DNA from 2 places in the Solibacillus sp. FSL R7-0682 genome. Region 2 is predicted to be linked to the other one. Evidence: riboswitches for the same ligand, from Rfam matches in the RefSeq annotation. Region 2 holds a riboswitch; the other holds the start of a gene.
What was found. Region 2 has a riboswitch for FMN ahead of ribE (riboflavin synthase). Riboswitches for the same ligand answer to the same signal wherever they lie in the genome.
Positions count from the first base shown of each region.

Region 1: linked by a shared signal. The riboswitch ahead of MKZ17_RS13970 (ECF transporter S component) and the one ahead of ribE (riboflavin synthase) in region 2 are both predicted to bind FMN.

Region 1 covers NZ_JBBOUI010000001.1:2,747,374-2,753,783, reverse strand. Annotated here, with positions in the region: gene MKZ17_RS13985 (ATP-binding protein) at 1-85, shown strand, start outside; gene MKZ17_RS13980 (RNA polymerase sigma factor SigX) at 300-833, shown strand; gene MKZ17_RS13975 (hypothetical protein) at 830-2,044, shown strand; FMN riboswitch at 2,197-2,372, shown strand; gene MKZ17_RS13970 (ECF transporter S component) at 2,615-3,193, shown strand; gene brnQ (branched-chain amino acid transport system II carrier protein) at 3,628-4,962, shown strand; gene MKZ17_RS13960 (YitT family protein) at 5,016-5,873, opposite strand; gene MKZ17_RS13955 (MFS transporter) at 6,092-6,410, shown strand, end outside.
Region 2 covers NZ_JBBOUI010000001.1:1,589,533-1,595,942, forward strand. Annotated here, with positions in the region: gene MKZ17_RS08095 (sensor domain-containing diguanylate cyclase) at 1-706, shown strand, start outside; gene MKZ17_RS08100 (hypothetical protein) at 796-984, shown strand; FMN riboswitch at 1,108-1,243, shown strand; FMN riboswitch at 1,413-1,548, shown strand; gene ribE (riboflavin synthase) at 1,674-2,309, shown strand; partial or broken gene ribB (3,4-dihydroxy-2-butanone-4-phosphate synthase) at 2,322-2,906, shown strand; gene ribH (6,7-dimethyl-8-ribityllumazine synthase) at 2,947-3,411, shown strand; gene MKZ17_RS08120 (MBL fold metallo-hydrolase) at 3,553-4,404, shown strand; gene MKZ17_RS08125 (GNAT family N-acetyltransferase) at 4,504-5,325, opposite strand; gene MKZ17_RS08130 (sigma-70 family RNA polymerase sigma factor) at 5,501-6,019, shown strand; gene MKZ17_RS08135 (DUF4652 domain-containing protein) at 6,009-6,410, shown strand, end outside.

The DNA.
Region 1 (6,410 bases), 1.2 Mb from region 2:
TGTTGAAGCTCATAAAGGAACAATTTCTGTTGACAGTGTCGAACAGCAAGGTACTACTTTTACATTTTATTTACCATTATCATAAAAATGTTTAATGAGGTACAATTTGGCACAGTGTATGACTTTTTACTATAATGGAAATATGCAAGGAGAGGGGAGTTGTCCTGTAAGTAATTACTTTCAGAGCAGCTCCTTTCTTCATATGTTGAGTAGATGAGCCTAACTAACTAATAATTATTTGCTGGTTTGTAACTTTTTTTGTTTTGAAACGACAAATTAATAGAACGGAGGTGGGATGGGTGCAACAATCCATATTCCATCGATTATACGACATGTATCATCAAGATGTTTTTAATTTTTTGTTTTATTTAGTGAAAAATCGTTCAGTTGCGGAAGATCTTTCGCATGAAGTATATATACGTGTATTGAAATCCTATGATCGATTTGAAGGGAAAAGTAGTGAAAAGACATGGCTATTCTCTATTGCCAAAAACGTAGCGATAGATCATTTTCGGAAGAAACAAATTCGAGATAAGCATGCGTTTACAGCATTTGATTGGGAGACAGAGCAACTTGTTTCACCGGTACCTTCACCTGAAGAGTATACGGAGCATAATGATCAATTGCAGCAAATATTAGTTGCATTAGAAGAATGTTCTGGAGATCAAAAAATGGTTGTCATAATGCGCTACATGCAAGAGTTATCGATACAAGAGACGGCAGAAGTGCTTGGTTGGACAATTGGTAAAGTTAAAACAACACAGCATCGAGCACTGAAAAACTTACGCCAAATACTTGATCGAAATAATGGAAAGGAGGCGAATTCATTATGAAAAAAGAGCATTGGGATGAGAGTGAGATTGAAAATTTATTAAAGCAGTCGCCAAAAGTTACAGACAATCGTTCCAAAGAGGAAGTTTTCCAGCGACTTTTAGATGAAGGTGCATTTAGTGAACAATCGCCTCAGCCACAAAAAAAAGTTGTTAAACCGAAAGGAATTCGCTGGACGCCATTAATTGCTTCTATTGCTTCGCTATTTTTAATTGTTGTATTTGCAAGACAGTTTATTGGTTCGTCAAATAATGTAGCACAGGATCAAGCAAGTGAGGCATTAACCGAAAGCTCTTTAAAAATGGCTGATAGCGCAGCGAAAAATGAACGATTGGCTTTGCCGGAAGAAGCCTCATCCTTTTCTCTGGATGAATCATTAGCTGCACATACGTTAGTATATGAGTCACAATTACAAGATGTAACGCTATTCACAATTGGCTTATCAGGTGATAATGCAGAAAGTGTACCAGTTAGTTTTTTAATTCCCAATGAAATTGTCAATGAAAAATTAGGAACGACAGCACCAACCAAGTTGCAGTTGTATGAAGCATTTGCTCCATTAATTGATGAAGAGGGGCGAGGTTTCAGAGAATTCCATCCTTTTAAGGGGAAATTCCTGGAAAAGGATGGAGAATTAGTTCATCAATTGCCTAAAGATCATCCATATGATACAAGTTTAGGGGCATTATCGAATTATACTGGTACCCTTATTGATACTTTTAGTGATGATTATGAGCAAGTGTATTTAGAAAACATGGATGGAGCAAGTATTGACCTTGATTATGTGGGCGAGGTGAAAGAGCCGATTTCGTTAAGAAGTTCGTCGGAAAAATATAATTATTATGCTTATCAAATGAGTACTGGCGCGGTCTATTTAAGTCCTAATTTTCGTATGAGCTATTCCACAGTGGAAGAAGCACTACAAAATATGACAACCGAAGCGAATGATATTTATCGAACAGTAATTTTGCCAAATGTAACTTACACAGTGAAGAGCGATAAGAATGTAGTTACTGTGAAATTTGATAATGAACTTGATTTACAACAATTTGATGCCATTGAAGTGATGCGTATGATCGAAGGGATATTAATGACAGCTGCCCAATTTGATCGACAAGTAAAGTTCGAACAAATTGTCCAAGAAGAGTGGAATGGCTTTAATTTTACAGGGCCATTAGATAAACCAATTGCAGCAAATATCTTTTATTATTAATAATTATAAATCATGGGGTTTCATCTTACGTAATGGTCGGAAGATGAAACCTTATCTATAAATTCAAATAAATTTACTAGGAATTGTATGCAATAGTCTTTACAATTCTTTTTTTTTATTTATAATAGGTAGTGTAACATAATTTAATATTGATTCATCTTCGGGGCAGGGTGTAATTCCCGACCGGCGGTAATAAAAGTGTCAACCTCTGACCATTCACTTGGAGGACGTTGCGTCAAAACTTTTCGAGCCCGCGAGCCACTTTGTGTGTGCAGGATTTGGTGTGATTCCAAAGCCGACAGTATAGTCTGGATGGGAGAAGATGAAGGTACGGTCGTCATTTTATGAAAAATGTCGTACGCTTGTAGTACAATAAAAATATCCTTTTGTATAAAGGCTTCTTTTGTATACAAAAAATAGGATGTTATAACTACAAATGTACGGATAGACCCTTATTTAAGTGTGCCTATTTCTCCCTTATGTAAATATTACATAAGGGTTTTTTCATGAAAATGGTATGTCCGTCCTTTCTTCTTGCGAGATAGAATCAGCAATGAGGAGAGATTTAGTATGAAAAAGAAAAGTTTAAAGTTACGTTCATTCGTAACAATCGGAATGCTAAGTGGGATTTCATTTGTATTAATGTTATTTAACTTCCCGTTACCGTGGTTTCCTGTCTTTTTACAAATCGATTTTAGTGATGTGCCTGCATTAATAGCGGCAATTACAATGGGACCGGTTGCTGGTATTTTAGTGGAACTTATTAAAAATATTTTAGATTGGGTATACACAGGAGCGCCTGAAGGGATTCCTGTAGGGCATTTAGCGAATTTTGCTACAGGTGTATTATTCATTTTACCTGCTTACTTCATCTATAAAAAAATTCCAACTGTAAAAGGTTTAATTATAGGCTTGGTTGCGTCAACTGTTGTGATGTCAGTCGGTATGGCAGCGTTAAATTATTTAGCATTTTTACCTATGTATACGTATCTATTAGGAATGCCAGAATTCGATATGTATGAAACAGTTATATTAGGTATTTTACCATTCAATCTTATTAAAGGAATTATGATGCTAGTTATTGTCACGATGATTTACCGTACAATGCGTGTGTGGATTGAAAATCAGCGTCGTCAATATATTGCATAATGAATATATAGTAGGAGCTGCACTATGAATACGTGTATTCACAGTGCAGCTCTTTTTTTGGGTTCTATAATATTTGTTGGGGTATCTATTCAATTTGTGCTATATGAATATCCCAGGATTAAAAGGTTTAATCTTAGAAAATTGTGAGCCCGCGGAAAGCGTCCGCCCGTAATGGAAATCAACGGACTTGTTTAGAAAAAAACAAAAAGGTAGTGCCAATTAATGAATCATTATGACATTACCCCAACATTTGACTTAGAACCTTTTTTTGAAATAGTAGATTTTCGGTAATATTCTGAATAAAAATTTCATTATTAAAGATTTGCTATTGTTTTCACTTTAATTGCCTGTTATCATATTGTCTATTGTTGTGAAAAATCGATATATTTCGTCAATACTCAACAAAGAAATTTTTCATCTTAGGAGAGACGACAATGGATAAAAAAATACCATTTTCAACGTATGCGGTAATTGGTACGATGCTGTTTGGGATGTTTTTTGGAGCGGGTAACTTAATTTTTCCAATCCAAATGGGTCAACTTGCAGGTACAAATTATTCGCTAGCACTATTTGGTTTTTTAGTAACGGCGATTGGATTGCCGTTTTTAGGAATTTTAGCAATAGGCTTATCAGGGAGCAATGGTTTACGAGATTTAGCGAGTCGAGTGCACCCAGTATTTGGTGTCATCTTTGCCTTAGCACTCTATTTAACAATTGGTCCGTTTTTTGCAATTCCACGTACGGCAACGGTGCCGTTTGTTGTAGGATTTGAACCGTTTATTGACCCATCGCAGGCGAAAATATGGCTCGCCGTATTTAGCTTTATATTCTTTGCTATTGTCTTTTATTTTTCGCTAAATCCAGCGAAAATTATGGATTATATCGGAAAATATTTAACCCCAGCATTTTTAATTTTTTTATTTATATTAATTGCTGTTAGTTTGTTTTCACCGATGGGTAATTTCGTTGAGCCTGTAGGCAGTTATATAAATGAAGCGTTTATGACGGGCTTTAAAGAAGGCTATAACACAATGGATGCCCTTGCTTCCCTTGCGTTCGGTATTATCGTCATTAATGCAATAAAAAGAACAGGAATCACAGATAAAAAGGAAATTGCTAAAGCAACTTGGAAATCAGGTATTTTTGCGATGGCCTTAATGATGTTAATATACGGGCTTATTGCCTATATGGGCGCATCAAGTGTAACAGCAATAGGTACATATGATAATGGGGGTCAAATCTTTGCTGCCGTAGCTGATCATTATTTCGGGTCATACGGTGCGATTTTATTAGCGATTATTATTGTATTAGCTTGTTTGAAAACGAGTATTGGTTTAATTACTGCTTGTAGTGAATTTTTTAATGAAGTGTATCCGAAAATCAGCTATAAAACTTTCGTTGTAGTACTTTGTATTGTATCGTTTACTATTGCTAACTTTGGCTTAACGAATATTATAACATTTGCTATTCCTGTTTTAATGTTCTTATATCCATTAGCAATTGTATTAATTTTACTTGCATTAGCTGGACCGCTGTTTAGAAACAAACAGTTAGTCTTTGCAACGGCGATTTTATTTACGTTCTTTATTAGTATTATTGATGGATATAATGCATTAATTGACAGTGTACCTGCCTTCGAAATAGGTTTTTTATCATCAATTGCTGAATTTTATAAAGAATTTTTACCTTTATATTCGATTGGGTTAGGTTGGATTGTTCCTGCTCTCGTAGGAGCTATTATTGGGATAATTATTCCATCGAAAAAGTAATAAATGCGGTAGCGGCACAAAATATTGTGCTGCTACCGCATTTATGTTTGAACTTAATGGACGTCTCTCTTTTGGAAGTTACCACCTTTAACTTCGACAACTTCATAAATCGTTACGAAAGCGTTCGGATCGATTTCGCGGATGATTGCCTTCATTTTACTTTCTTCCATTCGGTTGATGACGCATGTAATTTCTTTAAATTCTTGGTTTGAATAAGCACCTTGTACCGTATTGAACGTTGCGCTACGACCTAAACGATCGCGAATTGTTTCGACCATTTCTACTGGCTCAACTGTGATAATTTTAAATGTTTTAGAGCCACTTAAACCTTCTTCCACAATGTGTATTACTTTTGAAGCGATAAAGTAAGCAATTGCAGAAAGTAAGGCCCCTTTAAAGCCGAATACTAAAGATACAACAATGAATACGAAGAAATTTAAAAATAAGATTAAATCACTTGTTCCAAATGGTAGCTTTCTAGATAGTAAAACAGCGAGCATATCGATTCCATCTAATGCTCCACCGTTACGAAGCGCTAACCCCATTCCTAGCCCAAGGATGATCCCTCCGACTACAGTAATTAATAACGCATCTCCTTCGATAATTGTAGGTACGTGGTGCATTAATGATGTACCAATCGATAATGATGCAATACCGATTACCGAATTAATGGCAAAGCTTTTTCCGATTTGCTTATAGCCTAAATAAATAAATGGAATGTTAAGTACAGCAATTAATATTCCTAAAGATATCGGTGTGACTTGTGATATCACGATACTAATTCCTGTAACCCCTCCATCTGATACGTTATTTGGGATTAAAACAGCTTCTAATCCGTAAGCGGCGATTAGACCGCCAATAATAATGATGATTTTTTGTCCAATTGACTTAGCTACCCCTTGACTTGCCATAATACTCCTCCTACTATTCGATTGTTTATAAGTATACACGAATAATTATTGAAATTCTTTTTTTCGCAAATAAAATAGTTGAAAAAAGTGATATTAAATAAGATTTTTGTATATAAGTATTAATTCGATAAGTATTTAGAAGGAAATGTATTGATGTATAATCTAGTAGTGAACATTAAAGAGTAAGGATTTATTATTAAAAGAAATGAGGTGAATGTGTGACCGTATCAACAAGTTTACAAAAGGAAAGATGGAAAAGAGATGTAACACTATTTTTAAGTAGTCAAACGATTTCATTATTTGGTTCATCGCTCGTTCAATATGCAATGATGTGGTATATTACACTTTCGACGCAATCGGGTATTATGATGACGATTTATATTATTTGCGGCTTTATCCCAACGTTTTTATTATCACCTGTCGCAGGTGTTTGGGCGGATCGATTTAATCGAAAGAAACTGATTGTTTATGCGGACGGATTGATTGCTATTTCCACTTTGATTTTAGCAATATTATATTTATTGGGGTATGAATCGA
Region 2 (6,410 bases):
TATTCATCCTAAAGATTATGATATTCTTTTAAGTAAATTAAATGGTACAATAGATTATTCAAAGGCAATTAAACAGCGTATTCGTGATAATGACGGGAATTATAAATGGTTTGAGGAACACGCAACCCCGGTATATGAAAATGGAGAGCTGATCGCCGTACAGGGAATTCTAAGGAATATTGATGAAAAGGTCCAGTTAGAGCAAGAATTAAATTATAAATTATATCATGACTCATTAACGAATATTTATAATCGTGATTTCTTTGAAAAATTAATGGATACATATAATACGATCGAAAATACGTCCATTGCGATAATTTTATGTGATTTAGATGATTTAAAAATGATTAATGATACAAAAGGTCATAAAAGTGGGGATCATTTAATTCAGGAAGCAGCAAAGGTACTCGATCAATTTAGTACGGATTGTCTATTCGTATCGAGAATTGGTGGGGATGAATTTGCGATAATTATGCCTAATGTCGATCAAAATCAGGTAGAGGACTTATGTACACGCATTGTAGAGCAATTACACTACTATAACGACAGCCAGCCATCCTTCAAACTTCGTATGTCAATGGGCTTTGCACATAGTCAGCAATCTGTTGGTGAAATGGATCGTTTATTTGTGGAAGCCGATGGAAAAATGTATGAACAAAAGAGGAATAGGAAACAAAGTAACGATAGGCTCCTATCTTTCGATTAAAATACAGCGTATGTTTAGTTATCTTTTACAAATATGCATGAATCCGTATATACTGTATTCATAATAAAATTGGACAGGGGGAATACAAAATGACTGAAAATCATGAAGCACCAAAAAAGAAAATGAGTTTGCAAGATTTAGTAAAGCAACAGCTTGAAAATAAAAAAAATAATGGAGCAAATAATAAAAACAATTTAAAGGGCGATACATCAACGAAAAAGATGAAAAGCCAACAATCGAAAAAAACAAGCAACACGCGCCGTAAAATGGGCGTGTAAAACATGTGACATGCTAAAAGGAAATCTTATAGCATGTTTTTTTATTAAAACCAATGCTTTGGTCATTTCACAAATTTTACTTTTTCTTTTACAAGTTTATGATACAATAATGACGAATTGAATAAATTCCTTCGGGGTCGGGTGAAATTCCCAATCGACGGTGATGAGAAATTCTCTAAGCCCGTGAGCCACTTTTAGTGTGCAGGATTTGGTGCAAGTCCAAAGCCGACAGTTACAGTCTGGATGGGAGAAGGAGCAGGCAAGCATTTTAACCAATTGTTAAATGTTTAATTTGGCATACATATTAGAAGTAGGCCAAATTTGTAGTATCTTTTTGTGCGAAAATTTTGCAACAAAGAGGTCTATTTGTGTTGCATATAATCCCTTCACCCCAGTGAAAGGGATTTTTTTCATTTCAAAAATTAATAGATTTCCTTCGGGGTCGGGTGAAATTCCCAATCGACGGTGAGGAGGTATTCTCTAAGCCCGTGAGCCACTTTTAGTGTGCAGGATTTGGTGTGAGTCCAAAGCCGACAGTTATAGTCTGGATGGGAGAAGGAAGCAGTGCAAGTAGACTTTGAAAAAAATTTACGTTCAAAAGTCTTATTTGACGATGCCAATTTTACCTCTCATCAAACTCCGAACCTTATGCTCGGGGTTTTTTTATTTTAAAAAGAGGTGAGAAAAAGATGTTTACCGGAATTATTGAAGAAATAGGAACCGTGACGCAAATGCGCCTATCCAGGCAAGCAATGGAACTATCAATTCAAGCTACGAAAATTTTAGAAGATGTAAAGTTAGGAGACAGCATCGCAGTAAATGGTGTTTGTCTAACAGTCATCAATTTTACGAAGGGTGAGTTTACTGTTGATGTTATGCCTGAAACGATCAAGTCAACGAGTATCCAAAGCCTGCGAATGGGCTCAAAAGTAAATCTTGAACGCGCAATGTCTTTACAAGGACGCTTTGGTGGACATATCATATCAGGCCATGTAGATGGGATAGCGACCATTTTACGAAAAAGACCAGTGGAAAATGCGGTGTACGTAGATTTAATGATGGAGAAGTCACTGCTTAACAACTGCATTTTAAAAGGGTCCATTACGATTGACGGAACAAGCTTAACGATTTTTGATTTGTCTGATTCAACAATTACGGTGTCATTAATTCCACACACTTATAAAGAATCCATTCTCGGCATAAAAAGGGTCGGAGAAATCGTCAATATTGAAACGGATTTGATTGGCAAATATGTAGAAAAGCATATAGCGAATCGAGGAACGGCGAATATTACGAAAGATTTTCTACAACGAAACGGATTTTAAGGAGAGGTTGAAATGAACACAATAGATGAGGCAATTTTATCACTTAAAAAAGGTGAAATAATCATCGTTGTCGATGATGAAAATCGTGAAAACGAAGGTGATTTTGTTGTGCTAGGTGAACATGCGACACCGCAAAATATTAATTTTATGGCTGTACATGGACGTGGTTTAATTTGTACACCCATTTCTGAAAAAGTTGCAACAAGCTTGGCGTTGACGCCGATGGTTGAGCGTAATACGGATGCTCACCAAACAGCCTTTACAATTAGTATTGACCATCAATCGACAACAACAGGTATTAGTGCCTTTGAACGTTCGGCAACGATTTTAGCGATGCTTGATAAACAGTCAAAACCAACAGATTTTCACCGACCAGGTCATGTGTTTCCGCTAATTGCAAAAGATGGAGGGGTACTGAAGCGTCGCGGCCATACAGAGGCTAGTATTGATTTAGCACGTTTAAGCAATTCACAAGAGGTAGCAGTTATTTGTGAAATTTTAAAGGATGATGGGACGATGGCTCGATTACCTGAGCTTGAGCAAATTGCTGAAAAACACAATATGAAATTAATATGTATCGACCACTTAGTCACATATATTCAAACAAAATTCCAACAAGTTTAAAGGAGCAATCAACATGGGACAAATTTTTGAAGCACAATTAGTAGGCACAGACTTAAAAATTGGGATTGTCGTAGGACGATTTAATGAATTTATTAATGATAAATTACTGAGCGGCGCATTAGATGGTTTAAAGCGTCATGGAGTAGATGAAAATAATATTGATATCGCTTGGGTACCTGGAGCATTTGAAGTTCCGTTCATCACGAAAAAAATGGCGGAATCTTCAAAATATGATGCTGTAATAGGTCTTGGAACTGTCATTCGTGGCGCAACTACACATTATGATTATGTTTGCAATGAAGCAGCAAAAGGCATTGCAAAAGTAGGTTTAGATACAGGAGTACCAATAATTTTTGGCGTTGTCACAACAGAAAATATCGAGCAAGCAATCGAGCGAGCAGGTACAAAAGCTGGAAATAAAGGCTATGATAGTGCTATTTCAGCGATAGAAATGGCAAATTTGAATCGAATGTTTTAATTTGTTAATTAATAACAATTGTTGAAAAATGATGTAACGTATATATGATCTAATGTAAGAAATGTCATTTAGTCAAATAAATTTTAAATTTAGAGAGATAATAATCCTGATTGTATTTTTTACTTTACAGGAGGAAAAGAAATGGATCAGGAAATGAACTACGGTAGTGATTATAAATATGTTCCGGCAACTACAATTAATAGTGGTCGAGGGGAAGAAGTATTACCAGATATATTTTACTATACAATTCAAATTTCGAATATTTGCTTAGTGGGAGAGCAAAACACACAGGACTTTGTATTAGTTGATGCCGGCATGCCGGATTCTGCAGATCAAATTATTGCGATTACTGCTGAACGATTTGGTACAAAGAGTCGTCCTAAAGCAATTATTTTAACCCATGGGCATTTTGATCATGTAGGCGCATTAATTGAATTAGTGAGGCATTGGGAAGTACCTGTGTATGCCCATAAGCTAGAAATGCCCTATTTAACTGGGGAAAAAAGCTACCCTGAGCCGGATTCCACTGTAGAAGGTGGACTTATGGCAAAAATGGCACCATTTTTTCCACATGAACCAATTAATTTAGGCGATTATATTCATACTTTGCCGGAAGATGGTACTGTACCACATATGCCAGATTTTAAATGGATTCATACACCTGGACATACACCGGGACACATTTCATTATTTAGAGAAAAGGACGGGACTTTAATTGCGGGAGATGCATTTGTAACCGTAAAACAGGACTCCCTTACAAAAGTATATTTGCAGACACAAGAAATTAACGGTCCCCCAAAATATTTTACACCAGATTGGATCGCATCGAGGGAGTCTGTCATGAAACTAGAGGCACTAAAGCCAGAAGTTGCTGTCACAGGTCATGGTATTCCGATGTCTGGACAACAGCTAGCAGAAGGATTAGAAAAATTAGTGAAGAATTTCGACAACTTGGCCATTCCCGATCACGGAAAGTATGTAGATCGAAACTAATTAAATATAAAGCACTTTAAAATAGTAATGCTGTTTATCAATCAAAACGGGAAACCCGAAAACTAAGGTTTCCCGTTTCATTTTATGCGCTTAATTATTCTACTTTTCAACCCATATTGCCTTCGTATAAGCTATACTTAATCCCGCTCTTTCCATATTATTTTGGCTGACAGAGCCGTATTTTGCCTGTCCTACAACGAATTCGCATTCCTGTCTAGTCGCTTCCTGAATACGCTGCTTTATTAATGCACTTTGAATTCCTTTGTTTCTTAAGCCCGGTATCGTAGCTGCTGCGGCTAAATTCGCGATTCCATTTTGAATAAATAAAACACCTATTCCAACAGGTTCGTCTTCATAGGTAGCTATATAAAATGTCCAGTTTTGATTATTAAAAAGGATTTTATTATTTTTAGCTATTCCACTTTTTAAAAACGTTGGCATTTGAAAACCTTTCGTATATATATCTGCAAAAGTATCAAATTCCTGTTCTTTTAACTTTCGGATAATAATTCCTGAATTATGTATGGCAATCATTTCGTTTAGATTATTTTTAAGTGATGCGTAAAGTGTTGAATGAAAATCGTTGTGGAAAAGACCTGTTTCATTTAAGCGAGATAGTAATTTTGAAGATGTATGTGCTGGTGTTAATTCAAAACGAGCTGGAATTTCTTTTTGTTTGTAAAATTGTATAATGTGTTCGATTTGTTCTTCATCACCCTGTTTTAAACCTTTTACTGTATTAAAGGAAGGACCAGGCATGTTCTTTGCTGAAAATGCAGTAGCATGTCCAAACTTTTTAATTTCTACCTCCATCGGATTACCTTCTATTTTTTGAATCTCCGTAAGTCTTGAGGTTAAAGCATCAACCTCAGAATTTTCCAGCCTTTCTGCTAATTCTAGATTTAGTACTTTTAAATTCATCCTGCCTACCCCCGCTTTAAAATTCAGTGTATATATAACTGTTTCGATAGTCCACTTCAATTATCCTCCAAAATCCAATTTAGCGTGCCCTCGAATATTAAGTGTAAAGAAATTTTTTATACGGCAAACTTTTTTGTTAGTGTTACGTTTATAGTGTAAGAAAGGAAGTGAGTCTTTGGGTGAACAACTGGATTTGAATGAAGTGATGGAGCTGCACACGGAACGGCTTCTTCGAGTAGCCTTTTATTATACAAAAAATATACAAACTGCTGAGGATATCGTGCAGGATGTTTTCATTAAGTTTTATGAAGTCTATGAACATTACGAAGAGCGGGGTGAATTACAAGCATATTTAACACGCATGACGATTAATAAATGTAAAGATTATTTAAGAAGCTGGCATTATCGAAAACTACAATTTCTACAAAAATGGACGACAGCCAATCAAACAGACTTATTACATAATAAAATTGCTAAAGATGAGAAAGCTTTTTTACATGAACAAATATTACAATTACCTATAATGAATCGAGAAGTAATCGTTTATTATTATTTTGAAGAAATGTCCTTAGCTGAAATAGCCGTACTTTTAAACATTCCCTTAAGTACAGTAAAAACAAGAATGACACGTAGTCGTAGCTTGCTAAAACAAAAATTATCAATGTGCGAATGGGAGGGGCTATATGATGAATAATCAATTGCCAAAGCAACTTCAAAATTTATCTGACAATAAAAAACGGGTTATAAGGAAGGTCAATCAAAAAATTAACGACAATAAACAACCTCAACGTACAATTAGAAATAGAACAATTCCGATTTTGTTCACTGGGCTTATAACATGCATCATTATTTTGTCCGTCGTTTTTTTGACATTGGAAGTGAAACCACATCTTTCTTCGACTGATTTAAACGAGCAGCACAACTTGCAGGAACAAGTACGAGAAGCGAGCTTTACGATTATAGAAAATGTTACAGATGCGCCTACTTTTCATACAGAATGGCAAACTTCACCGAGTCAAAAGTGGCAGTTAACCCTCGATGGGAAAGGTGAATTTGGTGAAGAAGAAGGGATGGGGACTATATAC